One region of the Shewanella sp. 6_MG-2023 genome, then DNA from elsewhere that is predicted to be linked to it. Evidence: riboswitches for the same ligand, from Rfam matches in the RefSeq annotation. Region 1 holds a riboswitch; the other holds the start of a gene.
The links. A riboswitch is a leader RNA that binds a small molecule or an ion and turns the genes downstream of it on or off. The one in region 1 is predicted to bind thiamine pyrophosphate.
Positions count from the first base shown of each region.

Region 2: linked by a shared signal. The riboswitch ahead of thiC (phosphomethylpyrimidine synthase ThiC) and the one ahead of Q4533_RS03965 (TonB-dependent receptor) in region 1 are both predicted to bind thiamine pyrophosphate.

Region 1 covers NZ_JAUOQU010000004.1:127,443-133,278, forward strand. The annotation lists gene Q4533_RS03965 (TonB-dependent receptor) at 1-2,141, opposite strand, end outside; TPP riboswitch at 2,290-2,398, opposite strand; gene Q4533_RS03970 (YcfL family protein) at 2,557-2,946, opposite strand; gene Q4533_RS19675 (PaaI family thioesterase) at 3,035-3,505, opposite strand; partial or broken gene Q4533_RS19680 (PaaI family thioesterase) at 3,677-4,060, opposite strand; gene hinT (purine nucleoside phosphoramidase) at 4,071-4,427, opposite strand; gene Q4533_RS03985 (CsgG/HfaB family protein) at 5,008-5,836, opposite strand, start outside.
Region 2 covers NZ_JAUOQU010000024.1:59,875-65,710, forward strand. The annotation lists gene thiE (thiamine phosphate synthase) at 1-1,588, opposite strand, end outside; gene thiC (phosphomethylpyrimidine synthase ThiC) at 1,591-3,657, opposite strand; TPP riboswitch at 3,913-4,012, opposite strand; gene Q4533_RS14345 (hypothetical protein) at 4,238-5,593, opposite strand.

The sequences.
Region 1 (5,836 bases):
CCGAAACGTACATATTGCTTATCGGCCCAATCTAAGTCTGGTTCATTACCAAAGTAGAAGCCTCTGGTGCCATATTGCTCGTCAAATAAGTTGCGGCCCCATAAATACGCTGACCACATTTGTGTTTCATAACCCACTCGAGCATTGAAAATAGTATAAGCGTCTGACTTTGATTCGTTACTATCAGAGTAGTAAAAATCACTTTTACCGCTAGCATTTAAATTGGTAAACCAGCCAGAATCACTGACATAGCTCATGCCTGCGCTATAAGTAAATTTTGGCGCATGGGCTTGCTCTCGACCTGTTAAATCTACGACATTGCCATATTTATCCTTGTATTGATAATCACCATAGGTGGCTTCTAACCAACCTGCACTACCGTAGAATTGAATGTTATCGGTGGCATAGTAGGTAAAGTCGATTTCGGCGCCGTAGTTTTCAGCACTACCTGCATTTTCGGTAAATAGAATGAAGCGCTGCTGATCATCAGGGTCTTGTTGTGATGCCGCCACTTGCTGATCGCGTCGATCCATATAGAAGAATGCCAAGTTGGTATCTAATTGACCTTGTAACCACGAAGATTTGAGCCCTAACTCGTAGTTATATAAGATTTCAGTATCAAACTCTTTTTTATCGGCTAATTCAGCTGGCAAACTCATGTTAAAGCCACCCGCTTTGTAACCGCGAGCAATACGCAGATAGGTATTATGGTCTTGGTTTATGGGTTTAGATAGCGCTAAATGACCACCCCACATGTTTTCGCTAGGTGAGAATTTATCACCATTACTGTCTGAATATTCACTTTCTCGGCGCTCTAAACGAACCCCAGCTGAAAATACATAACCATTACTAAACTGGGTATCGGTTTGAGCAAAAATAGCATAGTTGGTCGCTTCATATTCCGATTGCAGCACTTCATCTGGCCAGCCATTGTATTCAGAATATAAGTCATTATCCTCTTGAAGGTTCATGCCATATAAGCCCATTAACCAATCAGTCGAATCGTTAAAAATTCGGCCAGCTTCGTTTGAGCTGATACGAAGTTCCTGTGACACGGTTTTACGCTCACCCTGTTTATCCCAGGTGTAATCATAAACACATGGCTCAGTCCCAATCACGTTCCAGTCATCATCATAAATGCTGCATTGTTTCGAATCCCAGTAATCAGGGTTGGCCCAATCGCCGTCATAATTATGGTGATGATCGGTTTGTGCAAATGAAGTTAACGAGGTGAGTTCGAACTTTTCAAAACTGCTGAATGTGGCTTTTAAGCCAGCACCAGTGGTCTTTTGCGCATCAACACCAGGCTTATCGGTAATAGTTTCAAAGCCATTATTATCTAACGTCCAGGCATCATAGCCATTATCAAAATTGGCATGAAGCAAGGTTAAATCCAATTGCACATCATCTGCTGCATACCAACGCAATTTAGCTCGGGCGGTGAATTCGTCACGGGCATTGGTATCTTCACGTTCAAGGTAAGTATTGTCGCGGTAACCATTTTGTGAGTGCTGCTCTAAGGACACCCGGTAAAGTAATTTACCAGAATCGGTAATTGGGCCTGAGCTAAAACCTGAGAAGGTTTGTAAGTCATCGTCACCAAGGGAGACTTGTGCACCATGTTCAAACACATCGGTGGGATCGTTACTTTTAAGATATATAAGACCCGCTAACGCATTGGCGCCATATTGTGTGCCTTGCGGACCACGAAGTACTTCAACTTGTTGCATATCGTACATGCTTGACACCATGCCAATACCGGATAAGTCGATATCATCAACAATAAAGCCGACTGAAGAGTTTGGTGCACCTTGATATTCTTCTTGCTCACCCACACCACGGATCTGGAAATACTTAGGCCGAGAGCTGCCGCCAGACCAGTTAAAATTAGCAATAGAGTTTAATACATCTTCAAAATGTTGAGCGCCCTCATCTTGCAATTGTTGGCTATCGATGACGGTAACACTGGATGGCACTTTTTCTAGCGCTATATTACTAAAGTCAGCGTTAACCACTATGACTTCCATTTTTTCAGCAGCGGGCGCCACGCGTTCAACATTTTCTGTTTGAGCGACAACGGAAGTGGATAAAACGGCAAGAATGGCAATCGCTAGTGGCGATTTAGATTTTATTACAGACATAGGACCTCAAATTATAATTTTGAGATCCGGCAAGCATAGTGAATTAGTTATGTGCATCCATGACTGTCATTACAATTATCAGTTATTAAATTGGTGTCGTTTTTCGTTTACGACTTGGTTTATGACTGAGTTAATGACTAACATTTACGGCAAAGCATGCAGCCTATTCCTACGCCGGTATGAGCCGGATCAGGTTCTAAGGGTTTGTCTTTAGACATCTCAGTTTATCAACACGATAAACACCCCTTGGCGCGGCGGATTATAAACTATCCTTCATCTGTGCAACAGCACTAACAGGCACTTTTTATTAACTATTTAAGTACAAAAAATTATCACATAGATATTTTTATGATTAGCTAAGCCTATAAAACAAAAAACACGCAATTAAGCGTGTTTTATATTTTAAAAGATACACTTAGTTAGAGAATGCTTCTCTTACATATACTTCAAAACGGCTTGCATTGGCATTAGGGGCAACGGCGCTAACCTGCATTTGTTGTTTGCCATGTAGCTTTAATGACTTCCAGCTGCTTGCTTCATCTTCAATGGTAAAGCCACCAACATCAAACCAAGTAAACTTATATTGCAGCCTTAAATCCGTTGACACCTTGCTAATGATTAATGCAGAACCTTGCAATAAATCCGCTTGCGTTCTGACATTGACTTGCTCAACAGCGACTTTTCTCGCAAAAGAGTTATTATCAACTCTCACTTCGCTATTAGAGCTAACCATGACTCCCGCGGTATGATTAGCACAGGCTGATAGCATTAACGCTAGCGATATCATTATTACTCTTAATGTCATCATTAATTCCTTTTTTTAAGTATTAAAAATAAATGGTCGGCTCAGTGTCAAACAGCTTGCTCATCTATGCATCAACTGTGTGTTACTTCTACTGATCAAGCAAGAAATGCGCTCTCGCAGTAGCAATTAGCTGCTTACGATTTTTCTGCCAGCAATTAATGCTAACATTAGCAACTCGGCGTCCTTGACGAGTAATTTTACATTCAGCAAACGTATCTTGATGTAAACCCGCACGTAAATAATCAATTGAAAAATCGATAATTTTTGGCACTTTCTTAGCTTGCATAAATACCATTAACTGCACAATCGCCGACATTTCCATAAATCCAGCAATAACCCCGCCATGTATGGCTGGCAGAATAGGATTACCAATGTTGTCATCTTTAGTTGGCAGCTTAAATACCATTTCATCACCAAAGCGATCAACACTCATCCCGATAAATTGGGTATAAGGGACTTTCTCTAATAAATAACTATAGTCATTTAAATCAATGGCCCGCTTAACCACATCATGAACATTAATATCGCCCACAGTTAAACTGGCATTGCCTGCCTGCATAACTTCAACACTTTGAGTATCAGGCTGGTTATTAGCAGCTGAATTGACTGCACTTGCTTCATCAGCGCAGCCCATCAAAGCTTGTCTAAACTCTTCACCCACCATTTCTGGACTAATACGCATAAATGAGCCAACAGCATGCGCAATAGGATCATCAATACTGTCTTGATAAGCAATCGCACGGGTAAACGCCACATTGGCCGACAAACGATAACATTCTGCAAATGCATACAGCGGTTTGTTTGGCTCAGCCGGTTTCATGTAGTCAACCCGTAAATCTAAGGTTGGCGATATTTCTAAGGATTTATACTTCTCTAAAATAGCGCATACAACAGAAGTGCCGGATGCGGTATCAATTATCGTAGTCACCACACCGCCGTGTATCACCCCAGTATCTGGGTCACCAATGATATCTTGGCTATAAGGCAACTCCAGTAATACGTGATGTTCACTGGCTTCTAACGCACTAATATTCAATCGACGGCAATGGGCAAGCTGATTAACAAATCGGCTTGCTACGCCGGTTAACGGAAAAAAATCACTGTTTATTTTCATGTTATTAGTATTAATCCAACCGACTTAGCATTGGCCCAAGTGACTTACCGCCAAGTAGATGCATATGGATATGGTAAACCTCTTGGCCACCGTGTTTATTACAGTTCATGATTAAGCGGTAACCATCTTGTGCAATACCCGCTTCATCAGCCAGCTTTGCCGCAACTGTCATCATTCGCCCTAATGCCAGTTCGTCAGATGCTTTTACATCATTGGCTGTGGGGATCAAATGGTTTGGAATAATCAGAATATGTGTTGGTGCCTGTGGGTTTATATCGCGAAAAGCGGTGACGAGCTCATCCTGAAACAAAATGTCGGCAGGAATTTCTCGGCGTATAATTTTACTGAAAATGGTTTCTTCAGCCATGATTGATCATCCTTTTGGTTATTATAATCGAAGTAGTGAAAATCATTGTTGAATGCGCTAATCAAGCAGCCAACTAAGCGCTTGCTTAACTATATAATAGCTACTGCTGCATTTGTCACTTAAGCCAAGCAAGTTTAACACTTTGCTATTAATCACTGTTGAATGTTGTTGGCACTATCAAGCCAATTTTGACAGCTCGATTAACTATAGCAACGCTCACTTACTTAGAGTTTATCTAGGCATTATCACATCATTGTTATCAATGCTAAAGGGGATTTATTTGAAGTATCCCCAGCAATTAACATTGAAGTCGCTAAAAAAACGCTATATTTCTTGGTGGTTACCTTTAAACCTTATGCAATTAGACTTCTTAGGCATCTTTTTGATCACCACATAATGAAAGCTTGGCTTAACTTAACCATAATGAAAGCTAAGCTGCTTATGTGGTTATCGCCTTAAGGGCTGCGTCTGTGTATCTAGAAGTTTACCCCCAGAAAACATAAAAGGCGCCATTGGCACCTTTATCGTGATTGAAACATAAGGGACTGTTAATTAGGGGCTATTTATTCAGGACGGATAATTAGCCACGCTTAATTCTGGCACTGACTTGCGCTTCTTTATGGGCTTCTAACCAATACTTTTGCAAGGTAGTATTTTGCAAACCTGTAGTGGCATCCCCTAGCCTCCAAGCCCCTTTCCAAATGCCATCGGCAATAAGATGCACAACAGCGCTCTCAATGGCTGCGACTACGCATAAACTCACAGGCTCATTGGAAGTATAACCCGCTTCAGCCTCTAACAAATCTTGTGCATCAATAAACTTAAATACACCCGCGGTAATTTCTTTTGATATCACCGATTTGGTGGTGGTAACACTACTGAGTAATCGGCCAGTTCGAATATCCACAGCGCGTAAATTAACGGTAATGCTATCGACTCGGTATTGACCTGAAGCGCCAATGCCTAAATACCGTGCTCCAGCACCGCCCGTTTTAATATTTGTGTCATAGGCAACAATGCCACCTTCCATTAATACCTGCGCACTATTAAGTTGCGGTAATTTACTGGCATCACCTTTAAGTCCTGCCCGTAAAATTTTACGTTCTGTTAATAGGTTTTGCAGTCCTTCACGCTCAACGGGTATAAACCATGCTGAATCATTAAGTGACTGGGCTAAAAATGCCGTACCGGATTGTGGCACTGCCGTTGAAAAGTTACTTGATGGAATGGGCTTGTATTGTCCTGTTTGATCGCGAAAATCATATACTGCAGCAACCATCGCACCTTGTGGAAAAGGTAAACTGGTTAGATCGTAATAAGTTTCACCTTTAGGCATTAAACTTGAAGTGGCATCTATATTTTCAAATTCTTCATCAATTGATGAGCAAGCTGTTAAAGATAGTAGGCAC
Region 2 (5,836 bases), on a different contig from region 1:
TAACACTTGCATCAATACCACCGATGGCCACGGTTGGGCATACGTTGTTAAGTAATGCACTGTAGCGTGCTAATTTTGCTAAGCCTTGAGGCTTTGACGGCATCACCTTAGTGGTCGTTGGGAAAATATGCCCTAAGGCGATATAGGATGGATTTAATTGCTGAGCTAATAGAATTTCAAATACGCTGTGGCTAGATAACCCAAGGGCTAGCCCTGCCGCTGAAATTTCATTTAAGTCAGCTAACTCAAGGTCTTCTTGACCTAAATGAACCCCGAATGCACCAAGCTGTATTGCCAGTTGCCAATGATCGTTAATAAACACTTGGGCGTTATATTGCTTACCCAGAGCTATTGCGCGGCTAATATCTTGTACTAGTTTGGTTTGCTGAGCATCATTAGAGACCTCATTGACAGCATTAGCTTTAATTCGCAGCTGCACTGTGATGCAATTGGCTTCTAACACGCTTTGCAGCATAGTCACGTCATCCACAACCGGATAAACACCAATGCCCTTATGCAGCGCAGGAAAGCGGCAATCTAGGTAGCCCTGAGCTGTATTTATTAATCCATTGCTAAACTTTCCACCAGCAGCTAATTCTTGCTGTGTTTTGCCTAAATTGTTAATTTCAGCGCCACTTACGGCAGTAATTTCAGGGTAGTATTGTATTTCATCAGGCCAAGCGGTTTTTGCCACTGGCCCTGCGCCTTTACCAAATGATTCACTGCACACTAATCCCTTGAGTACATATGCTTTTGCCATCACAACGGCATCATGAAGTACATAGTTATGGGCTAAAAAGCATGCTATCGCAGTGGATAAGGTGCAACCTGTGCCATGGTTATTACTTGTATTAACTCGCTCGCTATTAAGCCAATAAGCTTGATATTGATGGGCGTCACTCACGCCGTGAACTTTACGGCAAATGAACAAATCATTGGCTTTGGTTTGTTGCCATACTGCATCACCGCCTTTGGCGAGCACATGACAATGAAGCTGTTTAACCAGTTGCGCTGCCGCACTATAAAAACCATCACTTGAGTCTAGGCTTTGGCTTTTAATTGTGCACTGAGGTTCAAATTCCACGCTGTTAGTATCAGTCAGCGTGTGTAACTCCCTAACATTAGGGGTAATTAAGCTAATTAGACCTTTAAAAGGGCTAAAATCTAACGGCTTTTTTGCGCGCTCATTTAAGCTATCACCACTACTGGCAACCATGACAGGATCTAAAATAATCGGGATCAGCTGGTTAGCTAAACTCTGACTTTTAAATGTCTTTAACCAATTAGCAATGAGTGCCAATTGTTGTTGATTGGCAATTAAGCCAATTTTTATGGCTGCTGGCGCTAAATCGCTAGCAAGTGTATTTAGCTGTGCCAATAAGATGGATTCTGACACAGCCTCGACTAGTGTTACAGCCACCGAATTTTGCGCAGTAACAGTGGTAATTGTGCTGCAGCCAAAACACTGTAAGTCATTTATAGTTGCTAAATCTGCCTGTATGCCGGCGCCGCCACCACTATCTGAACCGGCAATAGTCCAGACGATGGGCGACATGGTTTCTAAGCTATGTGGTTGTGAAACATTCATGGTTAAGCCTCTAATTCAGCAGTGGTCTTAACTGCTAAATCTGCGCTTGTTGCTGTGTCTGGCTTAGAAGGTAACGGATGATAAATTGCATAGCCTGTGGCTTTAAATTCAGCTGACTTTTGTGCCATGGCTGATTGAATATCTACACCGCTACTAACGCTTATATCTGCACTTGCGTCTACGGAATTAACATTGTGATTAGAGTGTGCCTGCAGGTGTTTAAATTCGCTAGCGTCAAGCACGTTCACCTTTTGTAACTGATCACGCGCTTGCTTTGCAGCGTATTCACGCACTTCTTGAGTGATTTTCATTGAGCAAAACTTTGGCCCACACATAGAACAAAAATGCGCAACTTTGGCAGACTCTTGGGGGAGCGATTCATCGTGATAAGCACGAGCGGTATCTGGGTCTAAGCCTAAGTTATATTGATCTTCCCAGCGAAATTCGAACCTTGCTTTTGATAAGGCATTATCACGAATTTGCGCACCAGGGTGACCTTTAGCCACATCGGCAGCATGAGCTGCAATTTTATAAGCGATAAGTCCTTGTTTAACATCTTCTTTATTCGGTAAACCCAAATGCTCTTTAGGAGTGACATAGCACAGCATGGCCACGCCATACCAAGCCATCATTGCCGCCCCAATCCCTGAGGTGAAGTGATCATAACCTGGCGCAATATCGGTGGTTTGTGGGCCGAGTGTGTAAAAAGGCGCTTCATCACAATGGGCAAGCTGCTTTTCCATATTCACTTTAATGAGCTGCATCGGTACATGGCCTGGGCCTTCAATGATGGTTTGCACATCATTTTCCCAAGCAATGTTAACCAGCTCGCCTAAGGTTTCTAATTCAGCAAATTGCGCTTCATCATCGGCATCGGCAATACTGCCGGGCCGCATACCATCGCCTAATGACAATGACACATCGTAGGCAGCGCAGATTTCGCAAATCTCTCTAAAGTGCTCATACAAAAAACTTTCTTTATGGTGACTTAAACACCACTTTGCCATGATGGAACCACCACGAGAAACGATGCCAGTAAGACGTTTTGCCGTCATTGGTACATAACGCAGCAGTACCCCAGCATGGATGGTAAAGTAATCGACGCCCTGCTCTGCCTGTTCAATCAAGGTATCTTTGAAAATGTCCCAATTTAGGTCTTCAGCGACACCATTTACTTTTTCTAACGCTTGATAGATGGGCACTGTACCAATGGGGACAGGAGAGTTTCGAATGACCCATTCACGGGTTTCATGGATATAGCGCCCCGTAGACAAATCCATTACAGTGTCAGCGCCCCACCTCGTTGACCAGACCAGCTTTTCAACTTCTTCTTCAATTGAAGACGTCACAGCAGAATTACCAATATTGGCATTAACTTTGACTAAAAAGTTACGCCCAATGATCATTGGCTCAGCTTCTGGATGATTAATGTTTAACGGGATAATGGCGCGGCCGCGGGCAACTTCATCACGGACAAATTCAGCGGTAATAGGCTGGCCAATGTGAGCGCCAAAAGCTTCACCGGGGGCTTTTTGAGTCAAAATCTCATCAGTGACTTGCTCTCTAGCCATATTCTCGCGAATGGCAATATATTCCATCTCAGGTGTGATAATGCCTTTACGAGCGTAATGCATTTGAGTAACGCGGCGGCCTGACTTGGCTTTTTTAGGGCGAACAAGGGCTTCAAAACGCAAATGATCTAAACCGTCGTCAACCAAACGCTGTTGGGTAAAGTCAGAGCTAACTCCATCAAGTTGCTCTGTATCTTCGCGCTCTTCAATCCAAGCTTGGCGAAACTTGTTTAAGCCTAAACGGACATTAATTTCAGCATCAGGATCTGAATAGGCACCGGCGCAATCATAAACTTTAATGGCTGGGTTGGCTTCAGTAACGGGCGCATCTTCACTACCGCCAAGGATAGTATCGCTTTGATGAATTTGACGCATGCCCACTAACAGATCGGGGCGGGATCCGCTCAGATAGATCTTTTCAGAATTTGGGTGCTGTAAAGGTTTTAGGGTTTCAATAAAATTTTGCGCTTGAGCGCGGGTTTCACGACGATTTGACATAAGCAACCTCAAAATAAAAAAATAGAGTTGCTTGCCTGGAGAATTGTTGATGACGAGCGAGTTAACATTAACTCTGTAATTGACTTGAATTTACACCTTAACTTTGGACCTTAAATATCGGCAAATGGCGGGTTAAATTAACTTCAGCAATAACTCTGCTTTAATTAATTCTATCTTTTATTTTGCACTAATATTTATGATCTAGCCACGCAGCCATTCACTATAAAATTGCTGCTGACTGTAGGGTAAAAATAAGCAAATTAACTGCTTGTTTCCTTCGCAGGTTCTAGCCTGATCAGGTTCAACGGATCCCGAATAAACGGTCTCAGCCATAAAGGCACTCCGACAAGATGGCTGCAGTATAGTCAGCTTATTTAATAAAATACAAGTCTTTGACAATTTTCGAATTGGAATATGAGTTAAATTATTTCACTAATTAAAATACTGTTATATATGGATCTAATTTACAACCAAGCGATTAAGACCCAATTAATACAGAAATAATTTGATAAATAAATTTGATAAATATTATTCATTTTTGATGTTGTTGAAATAAATCTTTTGTGAAAGTCTGAACAGTTCAAGGTAATTTAAGTTTCGATAAGCGTTGTTGAATGGCGTTATCTAGTGCTTTTTTTGTTTTGCCTCCTTCACATGGGTGTCCTAAATCTAAGCCTTCGGCATAAGGGTTAATTTGGGTTGGTAATGCCACCAATCGATGGCAAGTTTCACCAATCTTAACAATTCTATTTGGATCTAAACGATGATTGAGGGTAGTTGGTTGGCGCTTATCTTCTATTACTATTAACTCTATATCATCCATTTCAGGGGTTAACTCACTGGTGCTGGCACCACTAACAGAAGTCGCTAAATGGGCTTGCTGACTTATTTGCTGATTAACTTGTTGTTGATTGAGTTTATTTATAAAGGAATGGCTAGCTTGATTGATGGCCGATAAATTGTCGCTTGTTATGGTATTGGCCTCTGAGATGGTTTCATTAAACAATTGTGGCTTAAATAGATGTTCGTTACTGCTATCTTTTTGCTGCTGCAGATACATGCTATCAACTGAAGACCAATCGAACTGGTGCGTTTCGGCTTGCACTGCTTCTGCTATTGGCAATTTTTCAATTATGGGCTTGTAGTCAATGGGCTTTTGGTTAACAGCTTTTTGGTCAATATCTTTTTGGTCAATAGGCTTTGGGGAAATTGCCTTTTGATTGACAGTATCTTTTGGGCTAGTTGCAACTGCAGGCGCTATTGAGCTTGTATCGACAACCTTATTAGTACTTTGTTTGTTCGATATAGTTTGATCGATTATTTCTTCATTGGTAATGACTTCACTGACGACCTCTTCAATCAAGGCTTGTTCACTTGGCAGGGTCTTAGCTAGCTGGGTAATTTGCTCAGCCGTTAAAAAGTAGGCTTTTATTTCTTGGTTGTTACTTTCAGATGTCGCAGCTTTAACGGCTTGTTCACGGCTGATCTCGACAAAATGGCTAATGGTGTTATCAGCTAAGGAAAATAGCATAAACACCAGCACAACATGTAGCCCTGCAACAATAATGCTCGATGGTGATGTCAGTATCTTTTTAAACTCGTTATCAGAATTTTGTTTTAAAAAGCGACCGTGATTATTTTGATTGTCGATCAGCCCACAGATCAGCGGTAATGTTTGGGCTTTAATTACATCAGTGCTCATTATTTCAGTGCTAGTTACTTCAGTGCTAGTTGCATTCACCGTTTGTAACATCACAACATGATCACAGAAATCTATCACTTCAACCGCAGATTCTTGGCAGCTTGCATTTATGTAAAGCTGTCCATGTGAAACTTGTGTGCCATTTAAGCCTGTCGAATTTCCACTAGCACCCGGTTCAAAATTAGTGTTTGCTGCCAATCCTTGTGTTAAATGTTTATCACCACCTTGGTTCATTACTCGCGCCTCCTGTCGCTTTTGAATCACTGGATATAAATCGTGCTAGATCAGACTTCAACCACAAGCTGACCATAAACTAGATGATAAAAAAGCCATTAAGTTCATTTAATTTATGTCGATGACACACGACTCCCCACAAAATCAGACAGTTATCATAGCGTCAAACTTAAGCTTACACGTGTACGCTAAAGTCATGGCCTATTATGAATATTGCTGGTAGACTCAATGTAAATTGCTTAA